3 regions of the Streptomyces sp. 2323.1 genome follow, and region 2 is predicted to be linked to each of the others. Evidence: riboswitches for the same ligand, from Rfam matches in the RefSeq annotation. Region 2 holds a riboswitch; each other region holds the start of a gene.

Region 1 (3,815 bases), 3.5 Mb from region 2:
CGCGATCGGCATCGGCGCGCTGGTGCCCGCGGCCATCATGTCGATCGCCGCGGCCAACCTCTTCACCCGCAACGTCTACAAGGACTTCCTCAAGCCGGACGCCACGCCCGCGCAGGAGCACAAGGTCGCCAAGCTCGTCTCGCTGCTGGTGAAGGTCGGCGCGCTGGTCTTCGTGCTCACCATGGACAAGACCGTCGCCATCAACTTCCAGCTGCTGGGCGGGATCTGGATCCTGCAGACCATGCCGTCGCTGGTCGGCGGCCTGTTCACCCGCTGGTTCCACCGCTGGGCGCTGCTGGCCGGCTGGGCGGTCGGCATGCTCTACGGCACGCTCGCGGCGTACGGCGTGGCCAGCCCGACCCAGGCGCACTTCGGCGGCTCCAGCAAGGAGATCCCCGGCATCGGTGAGATCGGCTACATCGGTCTGACCGCCTTCGTCCTGAACGTCGTGGTGTCGGTCGTGCTGACCGTCGTCCTGAAGGCCGTCAACGCACCCGAGGGCACCGACGAGACCAGCCCCGCGGACTACACGGCGGACGCGGGCGACAAGGGCGTCGTCGTCGAGCTGCCGCCGGCGACGGCGGGGGCGCCGGCGGGGCACTGAGCCACCGGCCGACCGGCTTCCGACATCGGGCCGTCGCGTTCCCTTCGGGGGGCGCGGCGGCCCGTTGCCGTGTGCGGGGTCAGTTCACCCAGTCCTTCAGCTGCTCGGTTTCCAGGGTGATGCCGACGGGGGCGGGGAGGTGGAGCGACTTGCCGTACGAGACGGTGTGCATGACCTCGTAGCGCCCGCCATCGGGCTCGCTGTGGACCGAAACCTGACAGGCTTCCCGGTCGACCAACAGATAGAGCGGGATGCCGGTCTCCGCGTACACACGAGGTTTCTCCACCCGATCACGCTGATCGGTGTCCGAGTCATGGGAGGTCACCTCGACGACCATGAGCACCGGGTCAGGAGCGGCCCATGCCCCCTGGCCCGCGAAGGCGCCACTGGGGACGAGTTCGGCATCAGGACGGGCGCGGCCGCCACGGTGTGCCTGCACCTTGAGTCCCTGGTCCGGATGGAGCCGCAGCTCGGGGCGCGCCTGAACACAGATACGCGTCAGCCACTCCATGATGCGACCGTGGTCCCGGTCCGGTACGGCCTTGCTCCTGATCTTCCCGTCGATGAACTCCAGCCGCGCGCCCCGCTCCAGGCGGGCGAATATCCGGGCCGCCTCTTCGAAATGCTCGGTCTCCATGATGTGCGGCTGGTCGGCGAGCGCGGTCAAGGAGCCCCCTCCTTCTTGCCCCAGCAGCGCCGAGAACGTGGAACCGACGATAGCCGAGGCCACTGACAGACACTGTGTGATCACTCACGACACACTAGATGTGGGGGTGCACTTGAGGGGCCACCACCACATGTATGCTCGTCCTCGCTGTCGCCGCAGGGGAATCCGGTGCGAATCCGGAACTGTCCCGCAACGGTGTCAAGGCGCGCTTCCCCGGCCGAACATCGGCCCCGACGCACGCCCGGAGTCCGAAGACCTGCCGACGGTACGACCGCACCGCCATGGGTGTGGACGTCGATACGTCCGGGCCCCGAGGGCTGGGCCGGTGGACGCCGCGTGGTGAGCCCGCGCACTCCTGACCGTGTCGGGGTGCCGCATGCCCGCGTGCGCCCGTCGTGCCCGCCCTCCCGGCCCCCGCCGAGTGAGGGAGAGCATCACGTGACCATCGCGCCAACGGAGCCCGCGTCAGACGCCGAGGTCGTGCCGCCTGCGGTGGCCACGCCTGCCGCTGGTGCCGAGGACGGCCCGGGCGTCGCCCTGCTGCGCACCCTGACCGAACTGACCGAGGACCTGACCGCGACCGACCCCGGCAAGGTGGCCGCCGCCGCCCTGCGCGGCCGGCACGCGGGCTCCGATGAGGCCGAACTGCGGTCGCTGGCCACCGATGCCGCGGCCGGCCTGATCGGTGACGAGCCGCAGTACTCCAAGCTCGCCGCGCGGCTGCTCACCCTCGCCGTCGCCGAGGAGGCCGCCGGCCAGGGCGCCGTCTCGTTCTCCGCCTCGGTCGCGACCGGTCACCGCGAGGGCCTGATCGCCGACGAGACCGCGGAGTTCGTGCGGGCCCACGCGGCCCGCCTGGACGCGCTGGTCGAGCGGGCCCTGGCCGACGGCGCCGACGACCGCTTCGGCTACTTCGGGCTGCGCACCCTGCACTCGCGCTATCTGCTGCGCCACCCCACCACCCGTCAGGTCATCGAGACGCCCCAGCACTTCCTGCTGCGGGTGGCCTGCGGCCTCGCGGAGGACCACAGCGAGCGCGCGCTGGACGACGTCGCCGAGCTCTACCGCCTCACCAGCTCGCTGTCCTACCTGCCCTCCTCCCCCACCCTCTTCAACTCCGGCACCCGCCACCCGCAGATGTCGTCCTGCTATCTGCTGGACTCCCCGCTGGACGAGCTGGACTCGATCTACGACCGCTACCACCAGGTCGCGCGGCTGTCCAAGCACGCCGGCGGCATCGGGCTGTCGTACTCCCGCATCCGCGCCCGCGGTTCGCTGATCCGCGGCACCAACGGGCACTCCAACGGCATCGTGCCGTTCCTGCGCACGCTGGACGCCTCGGTCGCGGCCGTGAACCAGGGCGGCCGGCGCAAGGGCGCCGCCTGTGTCTACCTGGAGACCTGGCACGCGGACATCGAGGAGTTCCTGGAGCTGCGCGACAACACCGGTGAGGAGGCCCGCCGTACCCACAACCTGAACATCGCGCACTGGATCCCGGACGAGTTCATGCGCCGGGTCGAGGCGGACGCCGACTGGTCGCTGTTCTCCCCCGCGGACGCCCCGGAGCTGGTGGACCTGTGGGGCGAGCAGTTCGACGCCGCCTACCGCCGGGCCGAGGCCGAGGGCCGCGCGGTCAAGCAGATCCCGGCGCGGGTGCTGTACTCCCGGATGATGCGCACCCTGGCGCAGACCGGCAACGGCTGGATGACGTTCAAGGACGCCGCCAACCGCACCGCCAACCAGACCGCCGAGCCCGGCCAGGTCGTGCACTCCTCCAACCTGTGCACGGAGATCCTGGAGGTGACGAACGACGGGGAGACCGCGGTCTGCAACCTGGGGTCGGTCAACCTCGCCGCCCACCTCGGCGACAACGGTGAGATGGACTGGGAGCGGCTGGACGCGACCGTCCGCACCGCCGTCACCTTCCTCGACCGCGTCGTGGACATCAACTTCTACCCGACCGAGCAGGCCGGGGCCTCCAACTCCCGCTGGCGGCCGGTGGGCCTGGGCCTGATGGGCCTGCAGGACGTCTTCTTCCGGCTGCGGCTGCCCTTCGACTCGCCCGAGGCGCAGGAGCTGTCCACCCGGATCTCCGAGCGGATCATGCTCGCCGCGTACGAGGCGTCCGCCGACCTCGCCGAGCGGCACGGCCCGCACCCGGCCTGGTCCGCGACCCGCACCGCCCGCGGAGTGCTGCACCCCGACCACTACCCGAACGCCGAGCCGCGCTGGGCCGACCGCTGGGCGGCGCTGCGCAGCCGGATCGCCCTGACCGGCATGCGCAACTCCCTGCTGCTGGCGATCGCGCCGACCGCGACCATCGCCTCCATCGCGGGCGTGTACGAGTGCATCGAGCCGCAGGTCTCCAACCTCTTCAAGCGCGAGACGCTGTCCGGGGAGTTCCTCCAGGTCAACGCCTATCTGATCGAGGAGCTCAAGGCGCTGGGCCTGTGGGACGCCCGGACCCGCGACGCGCTGCGCGAGGCCAACGGCTCGGTGCAGGACGTCGCATGGATCCCCGAGGAGATCCGGGCGCTGTACCGC
Region 2 (3,815 bases):
GGCGGGCGGGCAGGGCGCGTCGGCGTTCGGGAGGTTCAGCACGACGAGGCCCGCGGCGGCCGGGACGAGGATGATCGCCGACACCAGCAGGATCCTGAGCCAGTGCTGGAAGGAGGACTTCAACCGGCGGCGCAGCCGGATCCGCAGCGGGGTCGGGGGCCGTATCTCGGGGGTGGCGAAGGACAGGATGACGTCGTCGACGGTGTTCTGCTTCGCCGACCGCGGTTCCCAGATGTCGCCCATCGGGGTCCGTTCCGCGGCGAGTTGTTCCCGCAGCACCCGGACGAGGTCCTCGAAGGTGACGCACCGCCTGCCGGGTAAGCCCTGTTCCAGGGTCTGGCGGACGGCACGGGTGAAGACACTGCCCCCGGTGGGCTCCTCGCCGCTGAAGATCCGGCGGTTGGGCTGCGCGGCCATCAGCAGCGACATGGGCTTGCGGCAGTTGTGGAAGGCCTCCCCCGCGTTCCCGGCGTAGCAGCACTCCAGGATGATCACGATCCGGTCGGCCCGGGCGTTGTCGAGGTAGGACAGCACCATGTCCTGCCAGGAGACGGTCTTGTGACGCCGTTCCGAGGCGCCGACCATCAGCTGCAGATTGCCGCCGTCCCGGCCCACCCGGCCGTGGCCGGAGAAGTAGACCAGCAGCAGTCCGCGCGCCTCCTGGGTGACGGTGTCCAGCGCCTGTTCCACCTCCCACGGCTCCTGCGGGCGGCAAACGACGACCTCGCCCCGAGTGAACAGGTCGGCGCCGGGGGCGAGCAGGGCGCGTTCGAGTTCCTGGGCGTTGTCCTTCACCGCGGGGAGCGGGCGCAGATGACGGTAGTCGTCGACACAGATCAACAGCGCCCGGTTGACCTTGCCCCGCGCGTCGTATTCGGACATCCGGCTCAGTCCCCGGCGGTGCTGCCGCTTCCGTCGTCCGGGCGGCCGGGATCGGGGGGTTCGGGCGCCGGGACGCCCGGGCCCTCGTCTGCCAGTGCGCGCAGGCCGCCGGCGCCGGCCCCGACCGCGACGGCGGGCCGTTCGCCGGTGTCCCGCTCCTCCCGGCGGCGGCGCAGCCACTCCTTGAGGGCGATGCTGAGGCTCTTGGTGATCTCGGCGGCGACCGCCCCGACGATGACCAGGACCAGATCGTCGACGCCGACGGCCATGTCGCGCGGGGCGTCGCCGTCGTCGTGCGCGTCCGCCGGGCGGGGCCGCAGCGCCCAGTCGTACTGCCGCCGGGCCAGCCACGGCTCGCGCTCCAGCCAGGACTTGAGGTCCTCGATGTCCTGATCGGGATTGTTGGTGCCCGTGATCCTGATGCGGATCTCGTGACGGTCAGCGCGCTGCGGCATCCCCCGGCCCCCTTCCGGCGGCCCCATCGCCGCCGTGCTCCCGATAGTGACGTGGAATCAGGGGCGCAGGCAACCGTCTGTGATCCGGCCACCACGCTGTGGCGTGCACCACAGCCCATGCCACGGGGCAGCGTCGCAGGTCAAGGGTGAGTTGACGGGCATTCGCGGGGCGTGGTGGACTGCCCGAGCCATTCGGCGACAGCTGAGGAAGTCCGGTGCGAATCCGGCGCGGTCCCGCCACTGTCACCGGGGAGGGTTCCTCCAGTGAAGGCCACGGTCCATCTCGCGGACGCCGGACGGCGTACGCGCAGGGCTGGAAGGCCGGAGGACTCGCCGATCCGGGGAGCCAGGAGACTCATGTCGCCGTCACGTCGAGCCAGGGCGCGGACCCTGAGTGAGGACATACCGCCATGCCCGGCTGCCCGTCTAGAGCTCCACTGCCCGCTGCTGCAGGGCCCCTTCGAAGTGTAGGGCGAGGCGCCGCGGGCTGGGCGGAATGTTGTGGACACGCCCTAGCGGCGGTCTGACCCGATGCGCGGCGAACACGCGGGATATGCGTGCGGCGCGGCTCTCGGCTTCCTCGGCGACCTGATCGCGGCGGATCCCCGGCGCGGCCATCCGGTGGCCGCCTTCGGCCGGGCCGCGGCCGCCGTCGAGCGCCGGCTGTGGCGCGACCACCGCGGATACGGGGCGGCCCATGCCCTGCTGTGTGCGGGCGGTGCCGCGGCCGGTGCCGCGCTGCTGGTGCGCGCCGTACGGGGCGCCGCGCCATCGCCGTCCCCGCTGCGCGGCTCCGCCGGGGTCGCGCTGACCGCGGCGACGGTGTGGGCCGTACTGGGCGGCACCTCGCTCGGCCGGGAGGCCCGGGCCGTCGGCGGGGCGCTGGCGGCGGGTGACCTGGAGGTCGCGCGCGAGCGGCTGCCGCATCTGTGCGGACGTGACCCGCAGGCGCTGGACGGGCCGCAGATGGCGCGTGCGGTGGTGGAGTCGGTCGCCGAGAACACCTCGGACGCGGTGGTGGGTGCCCTGGTATGGGGTGCGCTGGGCGGAGTGCCCGGGCTGGTGGCGTTCCGGGCGGTGAACACCCTCGACGCGATGGTGGGGCACAAGTCCCCGCGCTACCGCCGTTTCGGCTGGGCCGCGGCCCGGCTCGACGATCTCGCCGGCTGGCCCGGCTCCCGGCTGACCGCCGCCCTCACCGTCCTCGCGGGCCCCGGCCGGCGCACCGCGCTGCGGGCCTGGCGGGCGGACGGCGGCGCCCACCCGAGCCCCAACGCGGGCCCCGTGGAGGCATCGTTCGCGGGCGCGCTGGGCGTACGGCTGGGCGGCACTCTGGCGTACGGCGGGCGGGTGGAACACCGTCCGGTGCTCAACGGCGGGGCGCGGCCGGTCGCGGTGTCCGACATCGAGCGGGCGGTGCGGCTCTCGCGGCGGGTGAGTGTGTGGGCGCTGGTGGCGACGGTGGGGGCTCGGGTGGGGTTTGGTGCTTTGAGGGCGGGGTTCGGTACTGGGCGGGCGACGGGGGCTCGGGGGGCGGCGGCTCGGGCGGGCGCGGGGCGGCGGCTTGGAGTGGGGCTTGGGCGTAGGGCGGGGCGGGTATGAGGCCGTCCGTTTTTTCCTCGCTGCCTGCTTTTTCCCCGGCGCCTGCTTTTTCCCCGCCGCCCACCCCCCTTCGGGGGGTGGGCGGGTGTAGTGACCCGAAGTGCCTCCGGGGAGTGGGTGGGTGGAGAGACCCGAAGTCCCTCCGGGGAGTTGGCAGGTGGACAGACCCGAAGTCCCTCCGGGGAGTTGGCAGGTGTAGCGACCCGAAGTCCCTTCGAGGAGTGGGCGGGTGGACAGACCCGAAATGCCTTTGCGGGGCGGGCGGACGTAAAGACTCGAAGTGCCGCACGTACGACTCAAGACAGCCGGAGCACCGGCGTAGGAGGAGGACCCCGTGAACGGGCGGTTGAAGGCAGCCGGCGGGGCGGTCGGTGGTGGCCTGTTGGTGGCCGGTACGACGTCCGATGCCGGCAAGAGCGTGGTGACGGCGGGGATCTGCCGCTGGCTGGCCCGCCAGGGCGTCCGGGTGGCACCGTTCAAGGCGCAGAACATGTCGCTGAATTCGTTCGTCACGCGCGAGGGCGCGGAGATCGGGCGGGCCCAGGCGATGCAGGCCGCCGCGGCGCGGGTGGAGCCGACCGCGCTGATGAATCCGGTGCTGCTCAAGCCGGGCAGCGACCGCAGCAGCCAGGTGGTGCTGCTGGGGAAGCCGGTGGGTGAGCTCAGTGCCCGTGGCTACCATGCCGGGCGCCAGGAGCAGTTGCTCGGCACCGTCACCGACTGCCTGGCAGAGCTGCGGCGGACGCACGACGCGGTGATCTGCGAGGGCGCCGGCAGCCCCGCCGAGATCAATCTGCGGCGCACCGACATCGTGAACATGGGCCTCGCCCGGGCCGCCCGGATCCCGGTCGTCGTGGTCGGCGACATCGACCGCGG
Region 3 (3,815 bases), 2.1 Mb from region 2:
CGGTGGGGGCGTTGCCGAACGCCACCACGGCACCGTCCATCCGGTCCCGCCACAGCTCCAGGGCGGCGGCGCTGCGGGTCGTCCCCATCCGGGCGGCCAGGTCCGCGACCGACGGGTCGGCGAGGGTGCACAGCACCTCGTTGTCCGCCGGCAGCCGCTTGCGGGTGACGCCGCTGGCGACCATGTTGGCGTCGCAGAGGATCGGGGCGCCGGCGCGCAGCGCGGCGCGGGCGCTCGCCACGACGCCGGGGGTGAAGGCCAGATCGCGTACCAGGTCGACCATGCCGCAGGCGTGGATCATGCGGACCGTGACCTGGCTGACGTCGGCGGGCAGCCCGCCGAGGTCCGCCTCGGCGCGGATGGTGGCGAAGGACTGGCGATAGATCGCCGCACCGTCCTTCTCGTAGTCGAACGCGGTCACTGTGGCCTCGGGGTTGTCGGTTGTGGGCTGGCTCATGGGGTGTGGCTTCGGCCTGGTGGGGCCGGGTGCTGCGGGGGTGGTGCCGGGGGCGCCGGGGCGTCGTCGGGGGCCGGTGCGGGCTCCGGCCGGACGACCGCCACCCGGTAGCCCTCCCCTGTTGCCCGCACATCCACCCATGCGCCGTGGGGGTGGCCGCAGCGGCGTTCGCAGCCGGACCAGTGGACGGGCAGGCCGTCCGGTACGGCGAGGGCGTCGGGGACGCGGGCGCCCGTGGCGACGGCGGCCGCGGCGTCGGTGCGGACGTCGGTGAGGGACTTGGCGCAGCCGGGGCGTCCGGTGCAGGCGCCGAGGCGGTGCCAGGGGGAGTCCGGGTCGGTGATCAGGCCGGAGGCGGCCAGCGCGGACAGCCGGGAGGCGGCGGTGCCGGCCGGCAGCCCGGGGACGACGATGCCACGCCAGGGGGTCAGCCGCAGCGCGCCGCAGCCGTCGTCGGCGGCGACGGCGCTCAGCAGACGCCACTGGGCGACCGTCAGCCGGCCCAGCGGCGCCAGGACGCAGAGCGAGGCCGTGCCGTCGGGGCCGTCGATGATGCCGGGGGCCGAGGAGTCCGGGGAGGGCGAGGGGAGGGGTGCCGGTGGCTGCGTCACATATGTGGGGGTGATGCCGGTTTCGTGTAGGTGTGCCGCCACCTCCCGGGCCGTCAGCCGCTGTTCGGCGGGCAGTTCACGGACCCGCCAGGCGCCGCTGCCGCTCGCCTCGGCGGCGGTCAGGAAGGCCTCGGCGGCGGCGAGCGCGGCGCGCGGGGCGTCCGGGCCGGCGATCCGCAGCGCCGCCGGATCGTCGCCGACCCGCAGCAGCGCGGTGCCCCCGGACCCGGCGGACTCCCCGGCCCGGTCCGCTTCTGCGACCAAGCTCACATCCCCGCCGAGGCCCGCCACATCGCCCCGCCCGTCGTCCAGGACGAAGAGGAAACGGCCCGAGAGGGCGGTCGCCCGCTCACTCGTGCAGAGGAGTTCATCCAGCTCACGGGCCCACCGGCGCACATCAGCAGGGGTGTTGCGGTCGAGTCCGGCCAAGGGGGAGGCGAGGATGTTGCGGATGCGTTCGTGGCGTGCGGAGGGCAGCAGTCCGGCGTCGCGCAGCAGGGCGGCCAGCTCGGCGCCGCAGCCGTCGGGCAGGCCGCGGAGCTCCGCGTTGCCGCGTGAGGTCAGGGAGAGGTGGCCGTCGCCGAGGCGGTCGGCGGCGTCGGCCAGCGCCTTTGCCTGACGCACCGTCAAGTCACCGGCAGGCAGCCGCACTCGGGCTAGGTACCCGTCGGCGGCGGAGTGCAGCCGCAGCGCTCCCGGGCAGGCGTCACCGCGGTCCCGTATGGGCGGTTCGGCCCCTTGGGGGCGTATCGAGGGGGAGGGCGGCATGGCGGCGAGCATACCTACGACGGTGCACGCCGGAACCGTGCCCCGGACCCCCTCGCGGCCACCCCGGGCCGCCCGTCGCAAAGGCCCGCTTACCTCCCCCGGGTCCAGCCCTTACTATGCAGGTCGGTGGGTCGGCTGATCCGCCGGACGCCAGCGACGGCGTGGGGTCGTGGACCCCAGGGAGGAAGCCCGGTGCAAATCCGGCGCGGTCCCGCCACTGTGAACCCGGCAGGTGCCGGGTGAGTCAGGAACTCCCGCCGTCCATACGACCACCCGGGGCGCGGACACCCCGAGGAAGGCCTGCGCTCGCATGCTTCTGCTGCTGTCGACCTCCGACACCGATCTGCTCAGCGCCCGCGCGGCCACGGGCCCGGTGCCGTACCGTCTCGCCAACCCCGCCCGCCTCGACGTCGCCGAGCTGCCGGCCCTGCTGGAGGGCGTGGACCTCGTCGTCGTACGCCTCCTGGGCGGCATCCGCGCCTGGCAGGAGGGCCTGGACCTGCTGCTCGCCGAGGACCAGCACCGCCCCGTCGTCGTGCTCACCGGTGAACAGGCCCCCGACGCTCAGCTCATGGAGCAGTCCACGGTCCCGGTGGGCATCGCGGCCGAGGCGCACGCCTACCTCGCGCACGGCGGCCCCGCCAACCTCGACCAGCTCGCCCGCTTCCTCTCCGACACGGTGCTGCTGACCGGCCACGGCTTCGAGCCGCCGGCGCCCGCCCCGTCCTGGGGGCCGCTGGAGTGGGACTCCCGCAACGACAGCGGCCCGCTGATCGCGGTGCTCTACTACCGCGCCCACCACATGAGCGGCAACACCGGCTTCGTCCGCACCCTGTGCGAGCAGATCGAGGCGGCCGGCGGCCGGGCCCTGCCCCTTTTCGTCGCCTCCCTGCGCGCTCCCGAGCCGGAGCTGATCGAGGCCCTGGGGGCCGCCGACGCGCTGGTCACCACGGTCCTCGCCGCGGGTGGCAGCAAGCCGGCGGACGCCTCGGCCGGCGGGGACGACGAGGCCTGGGACGCCGGTGCGCTGGCCGCGCTCGACGTCCCGATCCTCCAGGCCCTGTGCCTGACCGGGCCGCGGAGCGCCTGGGAGGAGAACGACGAGGGCCTCTCCCCGCTGGACGCCGCCTCGCAGATCGCGGTCCCCGAGTTCGACGGCCGGCTGATCACCGTCCCGTTCTCCTTCAAGGAGGTCGACGAGGACGGTCTGCCGGTGTACGTCGCCGACCCCGAGCGCGCCGCCCGGGTCGCCGGGATCGCCGTGCGCCATGCCCGGCTGCGCCACATCCCGGCCGCCGAGAAGCGCCTCGCGCTGGTGCTGTCCGCGTACCCGACCAAGCACTCCCGGATCGGCAACGCGGTCGGCCTGGACACCCCGGCCAGCGCCGTCGCACTGCTGCGCCGCCTGCAGGCCGACGGCTACGACTTCGGCACCGAAGAGGTCCCCGGCCTGGTGTCCGGCGACGGCGACGAGCTGATCTACGCCCTCATCGAGGCCGGCGGCCACGACCAGGAGTGGCTCACCGAGGAGCAGCTCGCCCGCAACCCGGTCCGGATCCCGGCCGCCGACTACAAGCGCTGGTACGCCACCCTCCCGCAGGAACTCCGCGACTCCGTCGAGGAGCACTGGGGGCCGCCGCCCGGCGAGATGTTCGTCGACCGCAGCCGCAACCCCGAGGGCGACATCGTGCTGGCCGCCCTGCGCCGCGGCAATCTGCTGATCCTCATCCAGCCGCCGCGTGGCTTCGGCGAGAACCCGATCGCGATCTACCACGACCCCGATCTGCCGCCCTCGCACCACTACTTGGCGGCCTACCGCTGGATCGCGGCCTCCGCCGACGACGGCGGTTTCGGCGCCGACGCCATGGTCCACCTGGGCAAGCACGGCAACCTGGAGTGGCTGCCCGGCAAGAACGCCGGGCTGTCCGCCGCCTGCGGCCCGGACGCCGCCCTCGGCGACCTCCCCCTCGTCTACCCCT

The links. Region 2 has a riboswitch for cobalamin ahead of CPH93_RS26875 (cobalamin biosynthesis protein). Riboswitches for the same ligand answer to the same signal wherever they lie in the genome.
Region 1: linked by a shared signal. The riboswitch ahead of CPH93_RS11060 (ribonucleoside-diphosphate reductase subunit alpha) and the one ahead of CPH93_RS26875 (cobalamin biosynthesis protein) in region 2 are both predicted to bind cobalamin.
Region 3: linked by a shared signal. The riboswitch ahead of cobN (cobaltochelatase subunit CobN) and the one ahead of CPH93_RS26875 (cobalamin biosynthesis protein) in region 2 are both predicted to bind cobalamin.

What each region holds. Positions count from the first base shown of each region.
Region 1 is NZ_LT907981.1:2,717,310-2,721,124, forward strand. Features, by position in the region: gene mctP (monocarboxylate uptake permease MctP) at 1-604, shown strand, start outside; gene CPH93_RS11055 (Uma2 family endonuclease) at 684-1,271, opposite strand; cobalamin riboswitch at 1,402-1,549, shown strand; gene CPH93_RS11060 (ribonucleoside-diphosphate reductase subunit alpha) at 1,710-3,815, shown strand, end outside.
Region 2 is NZ_LT907981.1:6,240,606-6,244,420, reverse strand. Features, by position in the region: gene CPH93_RS26885 (caspase family protein) at 1-882, opposite strand, end outside; gene CPH93_RS26880 (hypothetical protein) at 888-1,337, opposite strand; cobalamin riboswitch at 1,542-1,694, shown strand; gene CPH93_RS26875 (cobalamin biosynthesis protein) at 1,869-2,939, shown strand; gene CPH93_RS26870 (cobyric acid synthase) at 3,274-3,815, shown strand, end outside.
Region 3 is NZ_LT907981.1:4,130,130-4,133,944, forward strand. Features, by position in the region: gene CPH93_RS17580 (precorrin-8X methylmutase) at 1-457, opposite strand, end outside; gene cobG (precorrin-3B synthase) at 454-1,848, opposite strand; cobalamin riboswitch at 1,952-2,112, shown strand; gene cobN (cobaltochelatase subunit CobN) at 2,147-3,815, shown strand, end outside.